2 regions of the Arthrobacter sp. P1_B9 genome follow, and region 1 is predicted to be linked to the other one. Evidence: riboswitches for the same ligand, from Rfam matches in the RefSeq annotation. Region 1 holds a riboswitch; the other holds the start of a gene.
The links. A riboswitch is a leader RNA that binds a small molecule or an ion and turns the genes downstream of it on or off. The one in region 1 is predicted to bind glycine.

Region 1 (9,397 bases):
TGAGTCTTGTCGAACCTTCTGGGCGCAAACACGCTGTGGCCGATAAGGGCGAATACTGGACGCTTACTGAACTCGGTACCGAGCTGCATCGACACGTTCGACTTACCTTGATCGAAGAGCGTGACACCGCGCCGGAAGAGGATCCAAACGATGATATGCCGAATTCCATAGAATCGTCGGGTGTTCCAGTCTAGGTGACTCATGCCATGGCTGACTCGTGACCAGTGCCACGCACGCTCAGTCCCGGCCCCTGTATTTAGGCATCCATCCACCCTAATCTCCACTCTAGGACTGCAGAGATGACGGTGTTTCTCTGCGCCCATCTGCAGTAAAGGGGTGTGCCCTGAACGAATGGCAGCTGTGTCTTCCGTGCTAAGTACGCAGCGCGGGCGATCTGGGTGTTCTGCGCAGGAGGTGGTCAGGGCCGTGAGAGGACCCGGCGTTTGCTCCGTAAGCAGCAAACAAACATGAGCGATAAGCCATGATGGGATAGTGACACTAATCAACGGCTTTATTTTTCGCGGCTACCGGAGCTTCCCCTCAGACCGGCCAGCTATTATTTTTCCTCTGCGCAAGATAAATCTCATCGCGGGTCAGAACAACACCGGAAAATCCAATATCCTACGTGTGATCGCGGATACGTATGGCGCCGAGGCAAGTCCTTGGTCCACGTGGGATCGCCCACTAGGAGATGCGGAGCACTCTTTCGTCCGGCTGGAGCTAGTCCGTATAGAGGACATACTCTCGTGGGAACTGCCGTCTGCGGAATTGGAACGGATTGGTGCCTTCCTCCGTCTACCTGGCATCGCCTCTAGTTTGCGAGCAGATATGGTGGAAGTCGGTGTCACAGGGCAAAAAGGGATCGATCAGGAAGCTTTGAAGGCAGCAACCCGGGCAGCAGGCAATAGTCCGCTCGCCAATAGCTTGTCCTTGTCCTTGACCAGTACCGGTGGTGGTGGCGTAGGAGCTGATGCGTATAGGGTTCTTAGCCGGATTCTTCAGATGCGACCGCAGTCTCCCTCCGCGTTTACAGTGGGCGGCGTGAGAACAATCTCTGATGAGAGCGGTGAGGCTCCCGATCTGAATGGGCTGAGCATCAAGCGCCGCCTCTTGGAGTTGCAGAACCCGTCGACAGATCGCTTGCAGGACAAGGAACTATTCGGCAAGGTGCAGGACTTTGTCCGCGCCGTAATGGACGACCCGAGCATCACCATCGACATTCCCCACGATCTCTCGACGATCCACATCACGCAAGGGGGGCGCACGCTGCCCATTGAAAACGTCGGAACCGGCGTTCATGAGGTGGTGATCATCGCAGCTGCCGCAACGGTCACTCAGAGGTCAATTCTGTGCATTGAGGAACCTGAGGTGCACCTGCACCCAGTCCTTCAGCGCAAGCTGCTCCGGTATCTTGAGTCGAGTACAACAAATCAGTACTTCATCGCGACTCATTCGGCCCACATGCTCGATTCCGAGATCGGGAGCATTTTTCATGTTACTCGTGACAATGGAGTTTCGAGCGTCCGGTATGCCGGCGCTGCCAGAGAAAGGGCCGCTGTGTGTGCAGACCTCGGGTATCGTCCCTCGGACCTCGTACAGACCAATGCTGTCCTCTGGGTCGAAGGACCCTCGGATCGCATCTACCTCAAGCACTGGATCGAGCAACTCGCCCCAGGCCAATTTGTTGAAGGAACCCACTACTCAGTGATGTTCTACGGCGGAGCTTTGCTAAATGCACTATCCCCGCTCGACGCTGAGGAAGTGGAGGAGTTCATCTCCCTTCGCAACCTCAATCGGTACATGATGGTCTTGATTGACTCCGACAGGAAGTCCCGCGGCGGCCGCCTTAATCGCAATAAGGAGCGTGTGATCAGTGACCTGAGCGATGATCCCTCGACAGGTATGGCTTGGGTGACGGCCGGCTACACGATCGAGAATTACGTTCCCGAGCACGTTCTCACCTCCGCGATACGCGCCGCGCATCCATCCATCCGCGCACGCGCTCTGCCCGAACAAGAGCGATGGTCGAATCCCCTCGCCACTGGTCGGATCGGAATCCAACAGCCGAGTAAAGTCGCCATTTCGAAAATGGCAGTGCGGAACTGGGACAACGAGTGGCCGTTCGACCTGAAGAAGCGAGTTCAGGAAGTCATCGCACTTGTCAGGTCCGCAAATATCCATACGTGAACCGTGCCGGCTGGAGGATGTTCAACTGCCGGGCGAGTCAGGTGCCACGGAAGGGCGATTCAGAGATTTCCGCGCAACGATACCTGAGGACGTTCAGGCGAAGGATGAGATACAAGTGCGCGATATCTTCTCATCCATAATTCGGAATTCACTAAGGGCAGCGAGCCGCGTTGGCATGCGGACGAGATCGGCGATAACTTCATGTTTTGGCCAGGGCGGACGTTCGGTCCCGGCTTCCTTGGGAGCGCTCGGTCAGGTTGGTTCCTACCGCTGCTCTTTGCTTGTGTTCGCGCGGAGTGCAAACACAGCGTCGGCCATTTGGTGGTCATGGCTGCGGGAGCTAGGGTAACGCAAAGGACTTTACTTTAAAGTTCAACTTATTTACTTGACGTAAGGTCCAATATCGGCCGTCGCAGGGTGCCTTGGGGCCGCTGTCCTCGACGGGCGTGTGATCCATAGGTCTGAGCCGCAGGCACCCGCAGCACCCCAATAGCCGCCACCAAAGACGACACCGCATCTGGGTCCGTCCCCGCGCCCACTGGATCCACGCCTTCGAACGTCGCGTCAATCAAGGCGGCGCACAGATACCCGACAACCTCCTCGCGGACCCCGGCCGAAACCGAATAGGCCCTCGCCCGCTCGCGCTGCGGCTGACCGGCTCAGGTGTTCGGGGATGGCCGCAGCCGGCCACGCGTGACTGCGGGGTCCGGCAACACAGCAGGGGGGCGCTATTAAGGACAGCGGACGACGGTGGGAGGTCCCGCCGTCGTCCGCCTGTACCGACTGTGAAATCAGATGGCTGGACTGGGCCGCCAGTTTCGGCGCTTACAGGTAGCTTTTTACGCTCGCGCGGAGTGCTTCGGTGTGCTCGTAGATCTCTTCCAGCGAGCTAATCGGCACCCGCGTCTCCTCCCGGTTGTCGTCGAAAATGCCGATGTACTTCTGGGTGCGGTTGAAGTGCAGTCGCGCGATCGGCTTGCGGTTGTTGTCGTCCAGCAGCACCGCGAAATACGATTTGGCATCCCTCTGCGCTACGCGAGCGGGCTTGACTTCGCTGCAAACGATGGCCCGCACGATCTGGTACCCCTCGATTTCCTCCAGCGTTGTTTCCAGGCCGTCAGCCTCGGCCAGATCCGCTTCGGCCACGGGTGCGCTGGTGACGATGGAAGCGGCAGCGTCGTCAGTTTGGGGAAAGGCCGGGGCGCCGAGGGCCTTCTTCAGCCGCTCGTTCACCTGATCGTTCAGGAACTGTTTGGACGCTTTGGTCACCAAAGCGGTGAATTGTTCACGCACCTTCTGGGTGTAGGGGCCCGTATACACCCGACCGGTGAGGAACTTGATCCACTCGTCCTCGGGCTCCTTGAATTGTGCCGCCAGGGTCCGCTTGAGTTCGCCGATGTATTTCAGTTCGCCGGCCGCGCTGATGATCGAGTCGAGATCAAAGACGTCCCTGGACAGTTTTTGCAGCTCCGGAATCAGGGATTCGTCGATGTCGTTCAAGTCGAGCACCAGGAATGGCTTGGCATCCATGCGGTTCGGGGCATCGAGGTCCGTGAAGAATTGGTACACCTCGCCGTTGGTGAGGATGGCGATTCTGGCGTTGGTGACGGCAAAGTACCGGAAAAGCTGAGAGGCGTGCTCGATCTTCACGGGTTCCGAGGACTTCTTGCACTCGATCAGGATCTGTACTTCGCCGTCCTTGACGATCGCGTAGTCGATCTTCTCGCCCTTTTTGAGACCCACATCCGCGATGAACTCCGGGACCACTTCCAGGGGATTGAAGACGTCATAGCCAAGGATTGTGGAAATGAAAGGCATGACAAAAGCATTCTTTGTTGCCTCTTCTGTCTGGATTACACCTCGCTGCTGGCGCACCTTTGCTGCCAAAGCCGAAAGTTTTTCTGCAAACTCCATTTGTCCCCCTACGAATTGATAGTGCTGCCCACCGTAGCGCAGGCCTGTGCCAATTTGATGAAAAGTTGCGTTTGAGGGGCCCACTGGGGATCCCAGCTCGCGGCCGAACGCCTCGGCCCGCTGATGCAGGCCACCGTCCCCACCCCCGCCACCGCCGCGCAGCTCGCCGCGTCCATCACCTTCCTGCTCAGCGACGACGGCACCAACATCAACGGCGCCATCCTCGCATCCGACGGCGGCTGGTCCGCGCTGTAGGGGAGCGAGCCGAACGCAAACGGACGGCGGCAGGAGGTCCCGCCGTCGTCCGCGGGAACAGCGACTCAATTGAAATAAATTTTGCATCCTGCCCGGGAACCGGATAAATTGTGAGCTGTGTCACCGACCAGTGGCACAGCTTATGATCTGCGGCGGGAGAGTCCTGCCGGTACGTTCAGCAGGCGCCGTAGGAGCAAATCCTCCCCAGGAATCTCTCAGGCCCACGTACCGCCGCGGCAAGGCAACTCTGGAAAGCAGTCCGGGCAACCGGGCTCACCGACGGTGCAAGTGGCGCGCTGCTATCAGCAGGGCAAAACGGAAACTCTCAGGTCCAATACAGAGCGGGGAGGAACCCGAATCATCGTGGCGTCTTGATGCCACCTGAATTATGGAGTTCCTCTCATGACGGTTCAATCGTCCCCGTCCACCTTCGCAGACCGCCACATCGGCGCCCGCCGCCAGGCCGACATCGACACCATGCTCAAGGCCGTCGGCTACGACAGCGTTGATGGCCTCGTTGACAACGCGGTCCCCGATTCCATCCGCCAGGAAAAGCCCCTCACCCTGGACAGCCCCCTCAGCGAAGTCCAGGTGCTGGCCGAACTGCGCAAGCTCGCCTCCAAGAACAAGACGGCCGTGCAGATGATCGGCCAGGGCTACTACGACACCGTCACCCCGCCGGTGATCCGCCGCAACATCCTCGAAGCCCCCGCCTGGTACACCGCCTACACCCCGTACCAGCCGGAAATCTCCCAGGGACGCCTCGAGGCGCTGCTGAACTTCCAGACCATGGTCCAGGACCTCACCGCGCTCCCGGTCGCCAATGCGTCCCTCCTGGACGAGGCCACCGCGGTTGCCGAGGCTGTGCTTCTCATGCGCCGCGCCAACAAAAACAAGTCTGCTGCCGGGGCCAAGACCGTCCTCGACGCCGACTGCCTCCCGCAGACCATTGCCATCGTCAAGGGCCGCGCCGAAGCGCTGGGCTTCGAGGTGCAGGTCGCTGACCTCTCCGCCGGTCTGCCCGACGGCGACATCAACGGTCTCGTCCTCCAGCAGCCGGGCGTCTCCGGCCGGGTGTGGGATCAGTCCGGCGTGATCGCCGAGGCCAAAGAACGCGGCGCACTGGTCACCGTGGCGGCGGATCTGCTTGCCCTGACCCTGATCACCCCTCCGGGCGAGCAGGGCGCGGATATCGCCGTCGGCTCCACCCAGCGCCTGGGCGTGCCGCTGTTCTTCGGCGGCCCGCACGCCGCGTACATGGCGGTGCGCGAGGGCATGGAACGCACGCTCCCCGGCCGCATCGTCGGCGTCTCCAAGGACAACGCCGGTGTCCCGGCCTACCGCCTGGCCCTGCAGACCCGCGAGCAGCACATCCGCCGTGAGAAGGCCACCTCCAACATCTGCACCGCCCAGGCGCTGCTGGCCATCGTGTCCTCGTTTTACGCCGTTTACCACGGCCCCGACGGGCTGAAGGCGATCGCCCAGACCGTCCACAACAACACCCGCGCCCTTGCCGCCACGCTGAAGATCGTCGGCCGGGAACTGGTGAGCGACTCCTTCTTCGACACCCTCGCGGTCCGCGTGCCCGGCAAGGCCGCCAAGGTCATCGCCGCCGCCGAGGCCCGGGGCATCAACCTGCGGCTCATCGACGCGGACACAGTTGGCGTGTCCGTCGATGAAACCACGACGCCGGAGGTCCTCTCCGCGGTGGTCGTCGCCTTTGGCGCCGGCCCGGTGGTGGAGGCCAAGGGCTTCGAACTGCCCGAGACGGTGCTGCGCACCTCCGACTTCCTGCAGCACCCGGTGTTCAACACGCACCGCTCCGAAACCCAGCTGCTGCGCTACATCCGCAAGCTCTCGGACCGCGACCTCGCCCTGGACCGCACCATGATCCCGCTGGGCTCCTGCACCATGAAGCTGAACGCCACGGCCGAGATGGAAGCGATCTCCTGGCCGGAATTCGCCTCCATCCACCCGTTCGCCCCGGACTCCCAGACCGAGGGCTGGCGGGAACTCATCAGCGGCCTCGAAGCTGACCTCGCCGAAATCACGGGCTACGACCAGGTCTCCATCCAGCCCAACGCCGGATCCCAGGGCGAGCTCGCCGGCCTGCTGGCCATCCGCGGCTACCACCACTCCCGCGGGGACGCCCGGCGCAACATCTGCCTGATCCCCGCCTCGGCCCACGGCACCAATGCGGCCTCGGCCGTGCTCGCCGGCATGAAGGTGGTTGTGGTGGCCACAGCCTCCGACGGAACGATCGACCACGCCGATCTTCAGGCGAAGATCGAGGCGAACAAGGACGCGCTGTCCTGCATCATGATCACCTACCCGTCCACCCACGGGGTGTACGACGCCGACGTCCGCGAGGTCTGCGACGCGATCCACGCCGCCGGCGGCCAGGTCTACGTCGACGGCGCCAACCTCAACGCCCTCGTCGGGCTGGCCCAGCCGGGCAAGTTTGGCGGCGACGTTTCGCACCTGAACCTGCACAAGACCTTCTGCATCCCTCACGGCGGCGGCGGACCGGGCGTTGGCCCGGTTGCTGCAAAGGCCCACCTGGCGCCGTTCATGCCGGGGGACGCGAACAAGGTCGAACCGGGAAAGGGAGTTGCCATCTCCGCTTCGCGTTACGGATCCGCCGGTGTGCTGCCGATCTCCTGGGCGTACGTGAAGTTGATGGGCGGCCAGGGCCTCACCGAGGCCACCAAGTCCGCGCTGCTCGCGGCGAACTACATCGCATCCCGGCTGGATGAGCACTTCCCGGTGCTCTACACGGGGGAGAGCGGCCTGGTGGCGCACGAGTGCATCCTGGATTTGCGGGAACTGACCGCCAGGACCGGCGTCACCGCTGAGGACGTGGCCAAGCGCCTCATCGACTTCGGCTTCCACGCCCCCACGCTGTCCTTCCCCGTGGCGGGCACCCTCATGGTGGAGCCCACCGAGTCCGAGGACCTTGCGGAGATCGATCGCTTCATCGAGGCGATGATCACCATCCGCCAGGAGATCGACCAGGTCTCCAACGGCGATTTCACGGTGGAGAACTCCCCGCTGCGCAACGCACCCCACACGGCAGCCGCCGTCGTCAGCACCGACTGGACCCGCGAGTACCCGCGTGAGCAGGCCGCATTCCCCGTCCACACACTCAGGCAGGACAAGTACTTCCCGCCGGTCGGACGCATCGACGGCGCCGCCGGAGACCGCAACCTGGTCTGCTCCTGCCCGCCGCTTTCCGAATTCGAAAACTAAGGATTTTCTGATGAGTGAGAACTACACCGCTCTCTACGAGCAGCACAAAAAGGCCGGCGCCTCCTTCACGGACTTCGGCGGCTGGCAGATGCCGCTGAAGTACAGCTCCGAACTCGCCGAGCACCACGCCGTCCGCAACGCCGCGGGCCTGTTCGACCTCTCCCACATGGGCGAAGTCTGGGTCACCGGCCCGGACGCCGCGGCGTTCCTCGACTACGCCCTGGCCGGGAAGCTGTCGGCCGTGGCCGTCGGCAAGGCGAAGTACTCGCTGATCTGCCAGGAAGACGGCGGCATCATCGATGACCTCATCTCCTACCGCCGCGGTGAGGACAAGTACCTGGTGGTCCCCAACGCAGGCAACGCCAACGTCGTGGCCGCGGCACTGGCCGAAAGGGCCGGTTCTGCCCAAGAAGGCGGGTTCGACGTGACGGTGGAAGACGTTTCCGCCGAGATCTCGCTGATCGCCGTCCAGGGCCCGAACGCCGAAGCCATCCTGCTGACGCTGGTCCCGGCCGAGCAGCATGTCCTGGTCACCGAGCTGAAGTACTACGCTGCGGTTGAGGTTCAGATCTACGGACAAGATCTGCTCCTCGCCCGCACCGGTTACACCGGCGAGGACGGCTTCGAGATCTACATCTCGAACGAGGATGCGGCAGGTCTCTGGGAAGCACTGCTGGAAACCGGTGCCAGCCACGGGCTCATCCCGGCCGGCCTGGCCTGCCGTGACTCGCTGCGTTTGGAAGCCGGCATGCCGCTCTATGGCAACGAACTCTCCCGCGAAGGCAACCCATACGCAGCAGGCCTGGGCCCGGTCGTCTCGCTCGCCAAGGAGTCGGACTTCGTCGGCAAGGCCGCCCTGAGCGAGCTCAAGGCAGCCGGCGCAGGCTCCACGACCGGCCGCAAACTCGTCGGGCTCAAGGGCCTCGGACGCCGTGCCGCCCGCAGCCACTACCCGGTCCTCAAGGACGGCAACGTCGTCGGCGAAGTGACCTCCGGACAGCCCAGCCCCACCCTCGGCTACCCGGTCGCGATGGCCTACGTCGACATCGAACACGCCGCACCGGGCACAGCCCTGGACATTGACCTCCGCGGCAAGACGGAGCCTTTCGAAGTCGTCGCACTGTCGTTCTACAAGCGCCAAAAGTAGCCGGCCGCCGCTGGCTGAGCCTGCCGAAACCACATACGAACTTAAGGATTGAGATAAATGAGCAAAGTTGCAGCCGAACTGAAGTACTCCGCTGAACACGAGTGGGTTGCTGCCGACGGATCTGGCCCTGCAGGAATTGGGATTTCGGCCGTGGCCGCCGACGCCCTGGGCGACATCGTCTACGTGGACCTGCCCGAGGTCGGTTCCGCGGTGACCGCGGGGGAGACCTGCGGCGAGGTCGAGTCGACCAAGTCCGTCTCGGACCTCTACGCGCCGGTCACCGGCGAGGTGGTGGAGATCAATGACGCCGTCGTTTCCGATCCGGCGCTGATCAACAGCGATCCGTACGGGGCCGGCTGGCTGTTCAAGGTCGCCGTGACCGAAGAAGGCCCACTGATGTCGGCTGAAGAGTACGCGTCCAAGAACGGCGGCGAGCTGTGAGCGCCGCGACGGGTACCGTCGCGTTTGAGCAGGTCGTTTCGCCGAGCCTGGACGCGGACCTGTCCGTGCTGGATCCGGAGATCGCCGCGAAGATCGACGCCGAGCTGTCCCGGCAGCGGGACGGTTTGGAGATGATCGCCTCGGAGAACCACACCGCCTGGGCTGTGATGCAGGCGCAGGGTTCGGTGTTGACGAACAAGTATG
Region 2 (6,585 bases), on a different contig from region 1:
CCGTTCTTGGACGCGTACTCCTGGGCCGAGAGCAGCGGGCCGTCCGATTCGGCGGCCACCTTGAAGAGCCAGCCGGCCCCGTACGGATCGCTGTTGATCAGCGCCGGATCGGAAACGACGGCGTCATTGATCTCCACCACCTCGCCGGTGACCGGCGCGTAGAGGTCCGAGACCGACTTGGTCGACTCAACCTCACCACAGGTCTCCCCCGCAGTCACCGCGGAACCGACCTCGGGCAGGTCCACGTAGACGATGTCGCCCAGGGCATCCGTGGCGACGGCGGAGATGCCGATGGAAACAACGTTTCCGGCCTCGCGGGCAACCCACTCGTGCTCGTCGGAGTACTGCAGTTCAGGGGCAACTTTTGCCATGTGTTTTTCCTTTACGTTTGAAAAGTCGTGGGCCACAACAATTGTGGTGGGTTGGGTGGCGGATGAGGCAATTCCTCCGCGTGCTCGCTCGTCCCTCGCTTAGACGCACGCTTCCGGAATCCCCTCACCCGGCGCTATTCAGTTCAGTTTTTGGGGCCAGCCGTTTCCCCGGAAGAAACAGTGGCTTTTCGATATCTTCCAGAGCCGGGGTGCTCCGAGGCTTCAAGGGTGTCATCAAGCTCAACCCCCACTGATCGAGCCTGGGACAACCCAGAGCCGCGGTAGGCGCTACATCCCCCAGCACTTTTGGCTTTCGAAGGCGCCCCAAATGAGGCTTGGAACTCGAGGTGAGTTGAACCCGAGGTGAGCTGCAGGGCCCCTTCGGGCCCGACATCCGGGAGCATGCGTCTAAGGGAGCGTTACGTCCGCTCAGCGGGCGTCTTCGCGACCGAGCATGCAGAGGATGCCGGGTCCGACGGGCTGACGCAACCACAATCACGCAGCCCCCGGGACAGCTTCGGCTACTTTTGGCGCTTGTAGAAAGGCAGTGCGACCACTTCGAAGGGTTCGGCCTTGCCGCGGAGGTCGATGTCCAGTGCGGTGCCGGGCTCGGTGAATTCGACGTCGACGTAGGCCATCGCGACCGGGTAGCCCAGGCTCGGGCTGGGCTGACCGGAGGTGACTTCGCCGACGACGTTGCCGTCCTTGAGGACCGGGTAGTGGCCGCGGCCGGCCCGGCGCCCGAGGCCCTTGAGCCCGACGAGCTTGCGGCCCGTCGTGGCGCCGGCGCCGGTTTCCTTCTTGGCGGCCAAGGCGGCCTTGCCGATGAAGTCGCCTTCCTTGGACAGGGCGACGACGGGGCCCAGGCCGGCGGCGAACGGATCGCCCTCCAGGGAGAGCTCGTTGCCGTAAAGCGGCATGCCGGCCTCGAGACGGAGCGAATCGCGGGACGCGAGCCCGGCGGGGGTCAGCTCGCCGTCCTCTGCGATGGCGACGAGCGCCTGCCAGAGGGCGGCGGCGTCGTCGTTCGCGACGAAGATCTCGAAGCCGTCTTCACCGGTGTAGCCGGTGCGGGCCAGCAGGAGGTCCTGGCTGGCTCCAGCGAACATGAACGGGACGTCCACTGCGGCGTAGTACTTCAGGCCGGTGACGAGCTCGTGCTGCGCGGCGGGGACCAGGCGCAGCAGGATCTCCTGGGCCTTGGGTCCCTGCACGGCGATCAGCGAGATCTCGGCGGACGCGTCACGGACGGTGACGTCGAATCCGCCGTCCTTTCCGGAACCGGCGCGCTCGGCCAGGGCCGCGGCGACGACCTTCGCGTTGCCGGCGTTGGGGACCACAAGGAATTTCTGGTCGCCGCGGCGGTAGGTGATGAGGTCATCGATGATGCCGCCGTCCTCGTTGCAGATCAGCGAGTACTTGGCCTTGCCGATGGCCATCGCCGAGATCTTGCCGACCAGGGCGTAGTCCAGGAAGGCTGCGGCGTCGGGGCCGGTGACCCAGACTTCGCCCATGTGGGAGAGGTCGAACAGGCCCGCGGACTTGCGGACGGCGTGGTGCTCGGCTAGTTCCGAGCTGTACTTCAGCGGCATCTGCCAACCGCCGAAGTCCGTGAAGGAGGCGCCGAGCTTCTTGTGCTCTTCGTAAAGTGCCGTGTAATTCTCATTCATCGGTGGCTGTCCCTAGCTGTCAGAGTCGGAGTTGGCGGAGTCGTCGGAGTGGATTGCTGTGTCTTCTTCGAAGGCCTCGAGGGGAGGGCACGAGCAGATCAGGTTGCGGTCCCCGGCTGCGCCGTCGATGCGGCCGACGGGCGGGAAGTACTTGTCCTGCTTGAGCGTGTGGACCGGGAAGACGGCCTGCTCACGCGGGTACTCGCGGGTCCAGTCGGTGCTGATCACGGCAGCGGCGGTGTGCGGGGCGTTGCGCAGCGGGCTGTGCCCCACGGTGAAATCGCCGTTGGCCACCTGGTCGATCTCGGCGCGGATGGCGACCATGGCCGTGATGAAGCGGTCGATCTCGCCCAGGTCCTCGGATTCGGTGGGCTCCACCATCAGGGTGCCGGCCACCGGGAACGCCAGGGTGGGGGCGTGGAAGCCGTAGTCGATCAGGCGCTTGGCCACGTCCTCGGCGGTCACGCCGGTCTTGGCCGTGAGTTCGCGCAGGTCCAGGATGCACTCGTGGGCCACCAGGCCGCCTTCGCCGGTGTAGAGCACCGGGAAGGAGTCGTTGAGGCGGGCCGCGATGTAGTTCGCCGCGAGCAGCGCGGACTTGGTCGCCTCGGTGAGGCCGCGGCCGCCCATCAGCTTCACGTAGGCCCAGGAGATCGGCAGCACGCCGGCCGAGCCGTAGCGGGAGGCGGAGATCGGGGTTCCGTCGGCGCCGTTGGCGGGATCAGCAGCGTTGCCCGGCATGAACGGGGCCAGGTGCGCCTTGGCCGCGACCGGGCCGACGCCCGGTCCGCCGCCGCCGTGCGGGATGCAGAAAGTCTTGTGCAGGTTCAGGTGCGAGACGTCGCCGCCGAACATGCCGGGCTGGGCCAGCCCGACCAGGGCGTTGAGGTTGGCGCCGTCGATGTAGACCTGGCCGCCGGCGGCGTGGACCGCGTCGCATACCTCGCGGACATCGGCGTCGTACACCCCGTGCGTGGACGGGTAGGTGATCATGATGCAGGACAGCGCGTCCTTGTGCAGCTCGATCTTGGCGGTCAGGTCCGCGTGGTCGATCGTGCCGTCCGAAGCCGTGGCCACGACCACGACCTTCATGCCGGCCAACACGGCCGAGGCCGCGTTCGTGCCGTGCGCGGAGGCCGGGATCAGGCAGATATTGCGCTGGGCATCGCCGCGGGAGAGGTGGTAGCCGCGGATCGCCAGCAGCCCGGCGAGCTCGCCCTGGGAACCGGCGTTGGGCTGGATCGAGACCTGGTCGTAGCCGGTGATCTCGGTCAGCTGGCCTTCGAGGTCCTCGATCAGTTCACGCCAGCCGGCGGTCTGGGATTCCGGGGCGAACGGGTGGATGGAGGCGAATTCCGGCCAGGAGATGGCCTCCATCTCGGCGGTGGCGTTCAGCTTCATGGTGCAGGAGCCCAGCGGGATCATGGTCCGGTCCAGGGCAAGGTCGCGGTCCGAGAGGCGACGGATGTAGCGCAGCAACTGGGTCTCGGAACGGTGCGTGTTGAACACCGGGTGCTGCAGGTAGTCGGAGGTGCGCTCGACGGCGGGGTCCAGGCCGAACGCAGTGTCCGTGCCTGCAGCCGCGGCAGTCACGGACGCGCCGAACGCGGCTATGACGTCGGCGACGACGGCAACCGTCGTGGCCTCGTCGGCGGAGATGCCGACGGTGTCGGCGTCGATGGCGCGCAGGTTGACGCCCTTGGCGTCGGCTGCCGCGATGATCTCAGCTGCCCGGCCCGGCACGGAGACGGTGATGGTGTCGAAGAAGGAGGTGTGCAGCACATCCAGGCCGGCGGCCTTCAGGGAGGCGGCGATGGTCTTCGCGTGGACGTGGACCGACTGGGCGATTGCCTTCAGCCCGTCCGGGCCGTGGTAGACGGCGTAGAAGGAAGCCACGATGGCCAGCAGGGCCTGGGCGGTGCAGATGTTGGAGGTGGCTTTCTCGCGGCGGATATGCTGCTCGCGGGTCTGCAGGGCCAGGCGGTAGGCGGGAACGCCGGCGTTGTCCTTGGAGACACCCACGAGGCGGCCGGGCATGGAGCGCTCGAGCCCCTTCTGGACGGCCATGTAGGCAGCGTGCGGTCCGCCGAAGAACAGCGGCACGCCGAAGCGCTGGGCGGATCCGACGGCGATGTCAGCGCCCTGCTCGCCCGGGGACGTGATCAGGGTCAGGGAGAGGAGATCTGCCGCGACGGTGACGAGGGCGCCGCGTTCCTTGGCGTCGGCGATCACGGCGGTGTGGTCGAACACGCGGCCGGAGACGCCCGGCTGCTGCAGGACGACGCCGTTGATGACGCCGTCGGGCAGGCCCTTGGAGAGGTCGGCGACCTCGACCTCGAAGCCGAGGGCCTCGGCGCGGCCCTTGACGATCGCGATGGTCTGGGGCAGGCAGTCGGCGTCGAGGACGGTCTTGCCGTCGTGCGCCGTCTTGTTCTTATTCGCGCGGCGCATCATCAGCACGGCCTCGGCCACGGCGGTGGCTTCATCCAGCAGGGAGGCGTTGGCGATCGGCAGGCCGACCAGGTCCTGGACCATGGTCTGGAAGTTCAGCAGCGCCTCCAGCCGGCCCTGGGAGATCTCCGGCTGGTAGGGCGTGTACGCGGTGTACCAGGCCGGGGCTTCGAGGATGTTGCGGCGGATCACCGGCGGGGTGAGCGTGTCGTAGTAGCCCTGCCCGATCATCTGCACGGCGGTCTTGTTCTTCGACGCCAGCTTGCGCAGCTCGGCGAGGACTTCGACCTCGCTCAGGGCCGCGGCGAGCGCGAGGTCGGCGTCCTGGCGGATGTCCTTCGGAACGGCGGTGTCCACCAGGGCGTCGACGGTGTCGTAGCCGACAGCCTTCAGCATGGCGTCGACGTCGGCCTGGCGGCGCGCGCCGATATGCCGGTCAACGAAGGACGTGGAGGCTGGGGTAACAGTCACAAGGAACTCCATAACTCAGGCGGCGCAGGGTACGCCACATTGATTCGGGTTCCTCCCCGCTCTGTATTGGACCTGAGAGTTTCCGCGCAGCCCGCGTTTCAGGGCTCCGCTTGCACCGTCGGTGAGCACAGCATGTCCGGGACACGCCTGCTACTTTCCAGAGATGCCTTGCCGCGGCGGTACATGGGCCTGAGAGATTCCTGGGGAGGGTTTGCTCCTACGGCGCCTGCTTGTACCTACTTGCAGGACTCTCCCGCCGCAGATCAAAGGCGTATTTAATTGGGTGTTCAATCGGGGGTGACAACAGTCACAGCTCTCATTGTCCTATGCCGGGCGCGCGTCCGCAAACTCCCTCCCGGCGGCGGACCCAGGTTACGGGCCACGAGCCACCCGGCGGCGAATCCGGCGGCGCGAATTCGCCGGAAACGCCCGGAGTCGCCGTAACTTTCCGGCGTACTCGAACGCTTCCGGCGAATTCGGCGGGGAGTAAGGGGGGTCGGCGGGGAGTAGGGGGTCGGCGGGGAGTAGGGGTGGGTGTGGGTGTGGGCTTCAGCCGCGCAGGCGCTCGACGGCGGCCAGGAGGCTCTGGACGTCCGCCTCGACTTCCGGCGGCGGCCCGCCGGGACCCCGCGCCAGCATGGCGTTGAAGTACAGCCCGTCCCCCATGCACAAGACGGCCTTCGCCATGGCGGGCCCGACGTCGGCCGCCAGCAGTTCCAGCCAGCTCGCCTGGCCGGCGGCGAAGCGGCGGAGGGTTTCCCCGTGCGCCACCTCGGCGAGCCGCGTGGCCGCCACGAAGACCCGGTCCATGGGCGTGTCCGCCCACACCGAGGACTTGATGAAGTACGCCGCCGCCCCTTCCGGGGCTGCCGCCATGGCCGCAACATCGGCAGCCAGGAGCCGGTCCAGCCGTTCCAGCAGGACCGCGATCATGGCCTCTTTGGTCGGAAAATGGTAGAGCAGGCCGCCCTTGGAGACGCCGGCCCGGCGCGCGACGGCGTCCAGCGTCGCGGCGCGTTCACCGACTTCGATGAGCAGGGATTCGAAGGCATCGAGGACGGCCTCGCGGGCGACGGGTTTCCTGGGCATGCCTCCCATCATGCCTGTCCGCGCGCGCATTTCTTAACTGTACCGTCCAGACGGTACAGTTATCCTTATGAGCATTTCATCGATCACCGTAGCCACCAGCACTCCTGCGGCCACCGGACCCCGGGCACCGTGGCGTGACTGGGTGGCGCTGGCCCTGCTGATGTTCCCCGTCCTGCTCGTGGCCGTGGACAACACCGCGCTCACGTTCGCCCTGCCGGCCATCGCCAGCAGCCTGACCGCCTCCGGCGTCGAACTGCTCTGGATCGTCGATGCCTATCCCCTGGTCCTGGCCGGACTCCTGGTCGCGATGGGTTCCCTGGGCGACAGGATCGGCCGGCGCCGGCTGCTGTTCGTGGGCAGCGCGGGCTTTGCCGCGGTGTCGGCCGTGACGGCGTTCGCGCCGAGTGCGGAATGGCTGATCGCCGGCCGCGCCGGGCTTGGCCTTTTCGGCGCCATGCTGATGCCGTCCACGCTGTCGCTGATCCGGAACATCTTTCCGCAGCCCAACCGGCGCAGGCTGGCGGTGGCGATCT

Region 2: it holds a riboswitch for glycine, as region 1 does, so the genes downstream of both, gcvP (aminomethyl-transferring glycine dehydrogenase) here and gcvP (aminomethyl-transferring glycine dehydrogenase) in region 1, are expected to answer to the same signal.

Annotation. Positions count from the first base shown of each region.
Region 1 covers NZ_JBFUAA010000009.1:163,533-172,929, reverse strand. Annotated here, with positions in the region: gene AC1D1A_RS14200 (DUF4062 domain-containing protein) at 1-194, shown strand, start outside; gene AC1D1A_RS14195 (AAA family ATPase) at 493-2,187, shown strand; gene AC1D1A_RS14190 (type I restriction endonuclease) at 3,013-4,101, opposite strand; partial or broken gene AC1D1A_RS14185 (short-chain dehydrogenase) at 4,180-4,356, shown strand; glycine riboswitch at 4,500-4,597, shown strand; glycine riboswitch at 4,599-4,706, shown strand; gene gcvP (aminomethyl-transferring glycine dehydrogenase) at 4,759-7,605, shown strand; gene gcvT (glycine cleavage system aminomethyltransferase GcvT) at 7,616-8,752, shown strand; gene gcvH (glycine cleavage system protein GcvH) at 8,810-9,193, shown strand; gene glyA (serine hydroxymethyltransferase) at 9,190-9,397, shown strand, end outside.
Region 2 covers NZ_JBFUAA010000017.1:502-7,086, forward strand. Annotated here, with positions in the region: gene gcvH (glycine cleavage system protein GcvH) at 1-371, opposite strand, end outside; gene gcvT (glycine cleavage system aminomethyltransferase GcvT) at 893-2,041, opposite strand; gene gcvP (aminomethyl-transferring glycine dehydrogenase) at 2,054-4,975, opposite strand; glycine riboswitch at 5,015-5,129, opposite strand; glycine riboswitch at 5,131-5,229, opposite strand; gene AC1D1A_RS18645 (TetR/AcrR family transcriptional regulator) at 5,513-6,052, opposite strand; gene AC1D1A_RS18650 (MFS transporter) at 6,120-6,585, shown strand, end outside.